3 regions of the Mesorhizobium sp. WSM4983 genome follow, and region 2 is predicted to be linked to each of the others. Evidence: predicted binding sites of a transcription regulator. Region 2 holds the regulator's gene; each other region holds the start of a gene.

Region 1 (3,273 bases), on a different contig from region 2:
ACTGAAATCGAACGCGCTTCGACCCATGCCGCCTGGAAAGCGGGATGGATGCGCCCCGGAGTTTTGTCATGCTGGAAACGCTTTCCTTGGCTGAGCATCAACCCAAACTCGGCGAATTCGGCTTCGCAGGCGACGACCATGTCGTGCCTTACGAAGTAGCGCCCCTGGATGTGCGCGGCCGCACCGTGCAGCTCGGGCCGATGCTCGACGCCATTCTCAGCCGTCACGATTATCCCGAGCCGGTCGCGCGCCTGCTGGCGGAGGCCTGCGTGCTCACCGTGCTGCTCGGCACGTCGCTGAAATTCGAGGGCAAGTTCATCCTGCAGACCCGCACCGACGGACCGGTCGACATGCTGGTGGCAGACTTCACCACGCCGCATTCGTTGCGCGCCTATGCGCGCTTCGACGCCGACCGGCTGCAGGCACTGATTGCCTCGGGCGAGATCTCGCAGGAGAAGCTGCTCGGCACCGGCGTCCTGGCCCTGACCATCGATCAAGGCGCGCACACGCAGCGCTATCAGGGCATCGTCCAACTCGACGGCACATCGCTGGAAGAAGCCGCGCGCACCTATTTCCGCCAGTCGGAGCAGATCCCGACCGATCTGAGGATGTCGGTTGCGAAGCTGGTGACCCCGGGCCCGGGCGGGGCCCGCGAGCAATGGCGCGCCGGCGGTATCCTGGCGCAGTTCCTGCCGCAGGCGCCCGAACGCATGCGCGTGCCCGACATTTCGGGCGGGGATGGCGATCCACGAGACGTGACGCACGAACCGGCCGACAATTCCTGGCGGGAACTCTTGGCGCTGCTCGGCACCATCGAGCCGACCGAGCTCATCGATCCGACGGTGGGCGCCGAGCGGCTGCTCTACCGGCTGTTCCACGAGCACGGCGTGCGCGTCCTCCGCGGTGTGCCGGTCGCCGATCAGTGCTCCTGCTCGCGCGACAAAATCCGAGGCATTCTCGAAGGCTTTTCGGCCGAGGAGATCAGGGACTCGACCGAGGACGGCGGCATCCATGTCGCTTGCGAGTTCTGCTCGACGCAGTACGACTTCGATCCGGCGGAGTTTGCGGCGGAGTGAGAAAGCTCCGGTTCCTCGCCCCCGCTTTGCGGAGGCGGGGAACTCGAGTTCTTTAATTCACCGTCCTTTTCGTTCCCGGCATATCGAGCGAGAAAGCCGGAATGGCGATATCGAACGTTTCGCCGCGACCGTTGCGCATCGTGTAGTGGCCGACCATGATGCCGGATGGCGTCGAGAGCGGGCATCCCGACGTGTACTGATAGCTGTCGCCGGGGTTGAGCTCCGGCTGGTCGCCGACCACGCCCTCGCCGCGCACCTCTTCGACTCGGCCACGCCCGTCGGTGATGTGCCAGTAGCGCGACAGAAGCTGCACGAACTCGTCCGACCGGTTGTCGATCGTCACCTGGTAGCCCCATACATAACGGTTCTCGGACGGATCGGAACGGTCCTCCAGATAGAACGGCCTGACCTGCACTTCGATGTTGCGCGTCACGGCGCGATACATGAGCCACTCCGGTGCCGCAGGGAACATTTTAGCGCGCTTCGCGGTTCTACCTCCGCAGCGTCGCCAGCCTGCCGGCTTTTCCACCGCAAGTGCCGACAAACAATGTCATTTAAGTGACACATGACAATGTTGGTGTGCACAAACCGTGCGGGCGACTCGGGCGCTTTGTCGAGTGATGAAACGGCCGCGGGCGGCCTTTCCGGAGTGACCAGATCTCGATGGAACTGACCCTCGCAGCCGCCTTTGCTTCCTCGGCCCTTCTTTTTTCCAACCTTGCCAGCATCCTGCTCGCATCGTCGCGGCTGAAGCCCAGGCGGGTCATTCCTCCGCCTTCCAGCAAACAGCCGCCTGTCTCGATCGTCGTGCCGTCGCGCGGCGTGGAGCCGTTCACGCAGGAGACGCTCGACCGCGCCTTCTCGCTCGATTGGCCGCGCTACGAAATGATCTTCTGCGTCGCGCACGCCGAAGATCCCGTGGTCAAGCTGATCAACGCCGCCATCGCGCGATTTCCGAATGTTCCGGCGCGGCTCCTCGTCGGCGATGACAGGATCAGCGCCAATCCCAAGCTCAACAACTGCATCAAGGGCTGGCAGGCGGCGCGGCACGACTGGGTGATCCTCGCCGATTCCAACGTGCTGATGCCCAAGGGCTATGTCCAGCATCTGATGGCGGCCTGGGGACCGGACACCGGCCTCGTCTGCTCGACGCCGATCGGCTCGCGGCCGGACGGTTTCTGGGCCGAAGTCGAATGCGTCTTCCTCAACACGCTGCAGGCGCGCTGGCAATATGCCGGCGAAGCGCTCGGCCTTGGCTTCGCCCAGGGCAAGAGCATGCTGTGGAACAAGCCGATGCTGGATGCAAATGGCGGCATCCAGGCTTTGGCCGCCGAAATCGCCGAGGACGCGGCGGCGACCAAGCTGGTCAACAGCCTTGGCCTTCGGGTCAATCTCGTGGCCGCGCCCTTCGAGCAGCCGCTCGGCCAGCGCACGCTCGCCGAAATCTGGTCGCGCCAGGCGCGCTGGGCGCGGCTGCGCCGCGTCACCTTCCCATTGTTCTTCGCGCCCGAAATCCTGACCGGTGTGGTCGCGCCACTGCTTCTGGCGCTGATCGCGGCGGCAAGCGCCGGTGTCAGCCTGCCCACGACCGCGCTCTGCGTGCTGGCGATCGCCTATGTGCCCGAATGCATGCTCGCCTGGTCCAAGGGCTGGCATCTGTCGCCGCGCAGCGTCACCGCGATGATCGTGCGCGACGCGATGCTTCCCGCCATCTGGGCGCGCGGCTGGCTTGGCGGGGCCGTCGAATGGCGTGGCAACGCAATGACCATCCGCAACAGCGGGATGACTGAACTCGAAGAGATTGCTTGAGCCGGCTGCGGCTCAAGCGCCCTCTTTGCCGCCGTGGCGGTTCATTCCTTCGCCGCCTTCAGCGCCTGTTCGATGTCGGCGAGCAGGTCGTCGGTATCCTCCAGCCCGACGGAGAGCCTGAGCGTGCCTGGTCCGATGCCGAGCTCGGCGCGGGCCTCGTCAGTGAGGTTTTTGTGCGTCGTCGTCGCCGGATGCGTGATCAGGCTCTTTGCGTCGCCGAGGTTGTTCGAGATCAGCACGATGTCGAGCGCGTTCTGCAAGGCGAAGGCCGCCTGCTTGCCGCCCTTGACGTAGAGGCAGATCAGCGTCGAGCCGCCCGACATCTGCTTCCTGACGATATCCGCCTGGGGATGGTCGGCCCGGCCCGGATAGATGACGCGGGCGATCT
Region 2 (3,273 bases):
CATGATCGAGAGGCCGCGCTGACTGGGAGGAGACAAAAATGTCGGTCGGAATCCGCCACGACGATCTGCGCCGGCGCAACCGCGCCATGGTGCTCTCGGCCGTGCGCCGGGCCGGCCAGCCGTCGCGCACGGAAATCGCCGCGACCACCGGGCTCAGCCATTCGACCATTTCGGCGATCTCTTCCGACCTGATCCAGGAAGGCGTCTTGGCCGAGAGCAAGCCGAGCGAGACCGCGTCTCTGAAGCGCGGCCGGCCACAGGTGGGCCTCGCGCTCAAGCCGGAGGCGGCGGCGGTGGTAACGGTGGTGCTGTCGCTCAATTTCCTCTCGGTCGCCGTTATTGATTATGCGGGTCAGGTCATCGCCGAGGAGCAGCGCCGCCTCGATACGCTCACCATACCGCGCAACGAGCTGATCGGCGAATGCTTGGCGATCGTGCGGCGCCGGCTGGACGATCCGGACCTCGACGTCGGCAGCGTCGCCCGCATCGCCATGGGCATCCAGGGCATCACCGATTCCCATGCCCGCGCCATGCTATGGTCGCCGATCACGCCGCTGACCGACATTCCCTTCGCCGACATCCTGGAAAAGGAATTCGGCATTCCGGCCACCATGGAAAACGACTGCAACATGATGGCTGTGGCGCTGCAGTGGCGCGATCCCCACCGCTATCGCGACAATTTCATCGCCATTCTGCTCTCGCACGGCATCGGCATGGGCCTGGTGCTGAAGGGCGAGCTGTTCACCGGCACACATTCGTCCGGCGGCGAGTTCGGCCACATGATCCATCGTCCGAGCGGCGCGCTTTGCCGTTGCGGACGCCGCGGCTGCGTCGAGGCCTATGCCGGCAACTACGCCATCTGGCGCAGCGCCATGAAGATGAGCGAGGACGCCGAGCCGATCGATGTCGGCGACGCCGACATGCGGGCGCTCGCCGCCAAGGCGCGCGAGACAGATGGCCCGGAGCGCGAGGCCTATCGCCGGGCCGGGGAGGCGCTGGGCTTCGGCCTCGGCAGCCTGTTCGCGCTGATCGACCCGGCGCCGGTCGCCATGGTCGGCGTCAGCGCCGCCGCCTTCGACCTGATCGAGCCGGCGCTGCGCGAGGCGATCGCCCAGACCGCCGGCGGCCAGCATTCAAATTCGATCTCCTTCGATACCGAGCCGAACGAATTGCCGCTGATCCGCGAAGGCTGCGCCGTGCGCGCGCTGACCTTCGTCGACCAGGAGATTTTCGCCCCGGGCGTGCAGGCAAGAGCGGGCAAGAACGTGGCCTGAGCAGCTTCGATAGCGATCGTTGTCTTCTGTGCGTCCTGCAGACGCCGGAGATTAGCGAAGGCCCCGCAGCTTCGTCATTCCAGGGCGGAGCAGGAGCGAAGCTCCGTCGCGGAGACCCTGGAATCCATGCCATTACCTCAATCGTCGGATGAGCGGAGCAGAATTTCTGCACCGCCGCGGCGCGTGGAAGTCGCGTGGATCGTCGGGTCTGCGCGCGTCGCGACGCTTCGTGCTCCGCCCGTGGACGGCGAAGCACCAGCGTCTCGATAACCCGCCAGCGCAGATAGAACCCGTCAGACCTTCGGTGCCCTGGATCTAATCTTCCCTGATCGCGTAGCCCGCCCCACGGATGGTACGTATGACGTCCGGCATCCGGCCGTTGTTGACCGCCTTGCGCAGGCGTCCGACATGCACGTCCACGGTGCGCTCGTCGATATAGATCGTCTCGCCCCATACATTGTCGAGCAGCTGGCTGCGCGAGAACACCCGGCCGGGATGCCGCATCATGAATTCCAGCAGCCTGAACTCGGTCGGGCCGAGCCGGATCTCGCTCTTCTTGCGGTAGACGCGATGCGATTCGCGATCGAGCACGATGTCGCCGACCTTGAGCACGCTGGACAGCACCTCCGGCTTGGCGCGGCGCAGCAGCGCCTTGACCCTGGCCATGAATTCCGGCGTCGAGAACGGCTTGACCAGATAGTCGTCGGCGCCGGTCGAGAGGCCGCGCACCCTGTCGCTTTCCTCGCCGCGCGCGGTCAGCATGATGATCGGCAGGCGTTCGGTCTCGGGCCGCATCCTGAGGCGCCGGCAAAGCTCGATGCCGGACACCGCCGGCACCATCCAGTCGAGCACCAGAAGGTCGGGTACATTCTCCTGCAGGCGGATCTCGGCCTCGTCGCCGCGGGTCACCACCTCGACCTGATAGCCCTCGGATTCGAGGTTGTAGCGGAGCAGCACCCCCAGCGGTTCCTCGTCCTCCACCACCATGATGCGTGGCGCGATCATATAGCAGGCACCTTCGCTGTCAGGCCGCCGGCGCCGACATCGTCGTCTCGTCCTGCTTAGGACGATTCGCGGGCAATTGCGTGCCGGTCAGCACATAGTAGGCGTTCTCGGCGATGTTGGTGACGTGGTCGCCGATGCGCTCCAGATTCTTGGCGCAGAACAACAGATGCGTGCAAGCCGTGATGTTGCGCGGATCCTCCATCATGTAGGTCAGGAGCTCGCGGAAGACGGCGGTGTATTTGACGTCGATGCGCTCGTCGTCGTTGCGGAGCTTGGCGAGCGCCGTGGCGTCGCCGGCCGCGTATTCCTCGATCACGCCCTGCACCTGGATCAGCACCAGCTGCGCCATCGAATCGATGGAGTGCGAAAGGTCGCGCGGCGCGGCGCTGACGCCGACCGAGCCGACGCGCTTAGCGATGTTCTTGGCAAGGTCGCCAATGCGCTCGAGATCGCCGGCCATGCGGATGGCGCCAACGACGCTGCGCAGGTCGTCGGCCATCGGCTGGCGTTTGGCAATCAGCGTGATGGCGCGATCGTCGAGCTCGCGTTGGCGCGCGTCCATGATGGCATCGTCGGAGACCACGCGCTGCGCCAGCGCGTTGTCGGAATTCAGCAGAGCCTTGGTCGACGCGCCGACCATCGAGCCGGCAAGATCGCCCATGTCGCGGATAAGCTGGCTGATCTGCCTCAGATCCTCGTCGAAGGAAGCGACCGTATGGGCCATGGTTATGTCCTCGTATGAACTCAGCCGAAGCGGCCGGTGATGTAGTCCTGCGTGCGCTTCTCGCGGGGCGAGGTGAAGATCTTCTCGGTCCGGTCGAATTCGATCAGCTCGCCGAGATACATGAACGCCGTCTGCCGCGACACGCGCGCCGCCTGCTGCATGTTGTGGGTGACGATCACGATCGTGTAGTCGGCCTGCAGCTCGTCGATCAGCTCCTCGATCTTGGCGGTCGAGAGCGGATCGAGTGCCGATGCCGGCTCGTCGAGCAGG
Region 3 (3,273 bases), on a different contig from region 2:
CTTGCCACCAAGCCACGGCTTTCCGGCGACGAGATGAAGGCCTATGGCCGCCGCGTCACCGAATTCGGCGAATGGTGCGCCGACCAGGGTATGCCGCTTTCCTACCATCATCACATGGCGGCCGTGATCGAGACCGAGCCGGAACTCGATTCCTTCATGCATCATTCCGGCGAGGGCATCCCGCTGCTGCTCGATGCCGGCCACCTCGCCTTCGCCGGCGGCGATGTGTTGCGCGCCATCGACAACCACCACAAGCGCATCAACCACGTCCATGTGAAGGACGTGCGCATGAACGTGATCGACGGGCTCGACCGCACGAAACAGTCCTTCCTCGATGCCGTCGCGCTCGGCGCCTTCACCGTGCCCGGCGACGGCTCGCTCGATTTCGGCGCGATCGTCCAGCGCTTCGCCGACTACGGCTATGAAGGCTGGTTCGTGGTCGAGGCCGAGCAGGATCCGAAAAAGAACCCGCCGCTGAGGATGGCTGAGGTCGGCCATAAGGAGCTGATGCGGGTGATGACGGCCGCCGGCTATACGGTCGAGACGCAGGGCTTCCCGGCCTAAACGAGTGGATTCGTCCGGCCGCTCGGTCTATCTGATGCGTTTGGACAAGTCCCGGATTGGCGCGATGAAAGACTATGAGCACCCCTTCTTCCGACCGCTGTGGCGGCGCATTGCCGTCGTCGCCGTCTGCCTAATCTGGTCGGTGATCGAATTCGCCTCCGGCACGCCGTTCTGGGGGGTAATCGCGCTCGGCTTCGCCGGTTACGCGGTGTGGCAGTTCTTCTACCTCTACAAGCCGGCCGAGGAGCCCAAGCCTCCGGCCGAGCCGAAGGAATGACCCAGGAGACAAAAATGTCGAAACTGCTCGTCAAGGCCGACAAGGGCCACGGCCACGTCGCCCACGTCACCCCGCAAAGCGCGGGCTGGACTTACGTGGGTTTCGATCTCCACCGCTTGCGGCCGGGCGAGACGGCCGCCGGCAAGACGGGCGAGCGCGAGGTCTGCCTGGTGTTCGTCACCGGCAAGGGCCAGGCTGCGGCCGGCGGCAAGGATCTCGGCCTGCTCGGTGAGCGCATGTCGCCCTTCGAGGGCAAACCCTGGTCGGTCTATGTGCCGCAAGGCTCCGACTGGTCGGTGACCGCCGACACCGAACTGGAGCTTGCGGTCTGCTCGGCGCCCGGTCTTGGCGGCGGCCTGCCCGCCCGCGTCATTGCGCCCGACGATCTCGGTCAGGAAGTGCGCGGCAAGGGCACCAATACCCGTTACGTCACCAACATCCTGCCCGAGGGCAAGCCGGCCGACTCGCTGCTGGTGGTCGAGGTCATCACGCCCGGCGGCCATACCTCCAGCTATCCGCCGCACAAACACGACCAGGACAATCTGCCGGCCGAGTCCTATCTCGAGGAGACCTATTACCACCGCCTCAACCCGCCGCAGGGTTTCGCCTTCCAGCGCGTCTACACCGACGCCGACAGGAATGGAGTGCGCGATCTGGACGAGGCGATGGCGATCGAGGACGGCGATGTCGTGCTGGTGCCGAAGGGCTACCACCCGTGTGCGGCCTGCCACGGCTACGATCTCTATTATCTCAACGTCATGGCCGGCCCGAAGCGGACATGGAAATTCCACAACGCCGCCGAGCATGAGTGGCTGATGAAGGCGTGAGATTTTTCATAGCGCTCAACCTGTTGGTCCAGTTCGGGAAAATCGTCGGCTAAGGACCGCCGGAGCCTGGGTTGCCTTCGAAAACCCATGAAAGCTTCGTCAATCCGTCATGGAAACCACCTATGGCAGCGGGTCTGACGAGGATTTTCGATGCGCTATGCCATTTACTTTACCCCGAGGCAGGATGAGCCGCTGGCGCGGATCGCCGCCAACTGGCTGGGGCGCGACCCGTTCGGCGCGCCGACGCGGCCGGTCGAGGGTGTGGGTGACCTGTCGGCGGCGGAAGTTGCCTTCCACACCGCCTCGGCACGGCGCTATGGCTTCCACGCGACGCTGAAGGCGCCGTTCCGGCTGGCGCCGAGCGAAACGGAAGCCTCGCTGCGGGCGGCGCTCGACGATTTCGCCGAGGCCACGCCACCAGTCGTCATCCCGCGTCTGGTCGTCGGCCAGATCGACGGCTTTTTCGCGCTGGTGCCGGAAAGTCCTTTCAAGCCGCTCAACAGTTTCGCCGGCGAGGTCGTGCGCGCTTTCGACCGCTTCCGCGCGCCGCTGACCGAGGCCGAGATCGAGCGCCGCAGCCCAGACTCGCTGAAGCCGGATGAGTTTCGCAACCTCTGCCAGTGGGGTTATCCCTACGTCTTCGAGACGTTCCGCTTCCACATGACGCTCTCCGGACGGGTCGGGCCACAGGAAAGCCCGCGCCTTCGCGCTGCAATCGACAGCCTGTTCGCGGATGTGCTGCCGCGTCCGGTGCCGGTGGATGCGCTGACGCTGTTCGTCGAAACCGAACCGGGCGCGCCATTCATGGTGCTCTCGCACCACGTGCTTGGACGCGGCCCGGCCAGAAAAACCGCCTGATGTCCGCCCGCCTCAGATAGGACTGCTGAAATGACCGCCGAGACCGTTTTGAACAATGCCCGCATCGTGCTGCCCGACGAGATCGTCGCGGGCTCGCTGCTGCTGCGCGATGGACTGATCGCCGCGATCGAGCCGGGTGCGGCCCGCACCGGCGAGGACATGGGCGGCGACTACATCATCCCGGGCCTCGTCGAGCTGCACACCGATCACCTCGAAGGCCATTACGCGCCGCGTCCGAAAGTGCGCTGGAACCCGATCGCCGCCGTGCTCGCCCATGATGCGCAGGTGGCGACCGCCGGCATCACCACGGTGCTCGACGCCCTGCGTGTCGGCATGGACGAGGATGCCGACCTGAAGTCCGACGACGTGCGCAAGCTCGCCGACGCGATCGAGGACAGCATGCGCCAGGATCGGCTCAGGGCCGACCACTTCATCCATCTGCGCTGCGAGGTCTCGGCGCCGGACTGCCTCGAGGCCTTCGCCAATTTTGAGACCGACGACAGGTTGAAGCTCGCCTCGCTGATGGACCATGCGCCGGGCCAGCGCCAGTTCGTCGATCTCGAGACCTACGCCTATTACTACCAGCGCAAGCTGAAGCTCACCGACCGCGACTTCCAGAAATTCTGCGCGAAGCGTATGGCCGAATCGGCCAAGAATTCCGGGCCGAACCGCGTCTTCATTTCCGCCGCCTGCCGCGAGCGCGGCATCGTGCTTGCCAGCCACGACGATGCGACGGCCGGCCATGTC

Evidence for each region. Region 2 encodes PhoB, which activates phosphate uptake and scavenging genes when phosphate is short. Its sites were predicted from a motif close to TGTCATNNANCTGTCAT; they were not measured.
Region 1: a site for PhoB is predicted at 1,625-1,641, ahead of P9254_RS20255 (ceramide glucosyltransferase). Genes of this name have one in related genera too.
Region 3: a site for PhoB is predicted at 1,763-1,779, ahead of P9254_RS12450 (DUF1045 domain-containing protein). Genes of this name have one in related genera too.

Annotation. Positions count from the first base shown of each region.
Region 1 covers NZ_JARTVM010000007.1:224,846-228,118, forward strand. Annotated here, with positions in the region: gene P9254_RS20245 (Hsp33 family molecular chaperone) at 45-1,076, shown strand; gene apaG (Co2+/Mg2+ efflux protein ApaG) at 1,129-1,521, opposite strand; gene P9254_RS20255 (ceramide glucosyltransferase) at 1,740-2,885, shown strand; gene P9254_RS20260 (O-succinylhomoserine sulfhydrylase) at 2,927-3,273, opposite strand, start outside.
Region 2 covers NZ_JARTVM010000002.1:528,507-531,779, forward strand. Annotated here, with positions in the region: gene P9254_RS09815 (ROK family transcriptional regulator) at 39-1,274, shown strand; gene phoB (phosphate regulon transcriptional regulator PhoB) at 1,590-2,279, opposite strand; gene phoU (phosphate signaling complex protein PhoU) at 2,299-3,003, opposite strand; gene pstB (phosphate ABC transporter ATP-binding protein PstB) at 3,024-3,273, opposite strand, start outside.
Region 3 covers NZ_JARTVM010000003.1:328,251-331,523, reverse strand. Annotated here, with positions in the region: gene iolE (myo-inosose-2 dehydratase) at 1-564, shown strand, start outside; gene P9254_RS12460 (hypothetical protein) at 629-841, shown strand; gene iolB (5-deoxy-glucuronate isomerase) at 856-1,668, shown strand; gene P9254_RS12450 (DUF1045 domain-containing protein) at 1,819-2,526, shown strand; gene P9254_RS12445 (alpha-D-ribose 1-methylphosphonate 5-triphosphate diphosphatase) at 2,557-3,273, shown strand, end outside.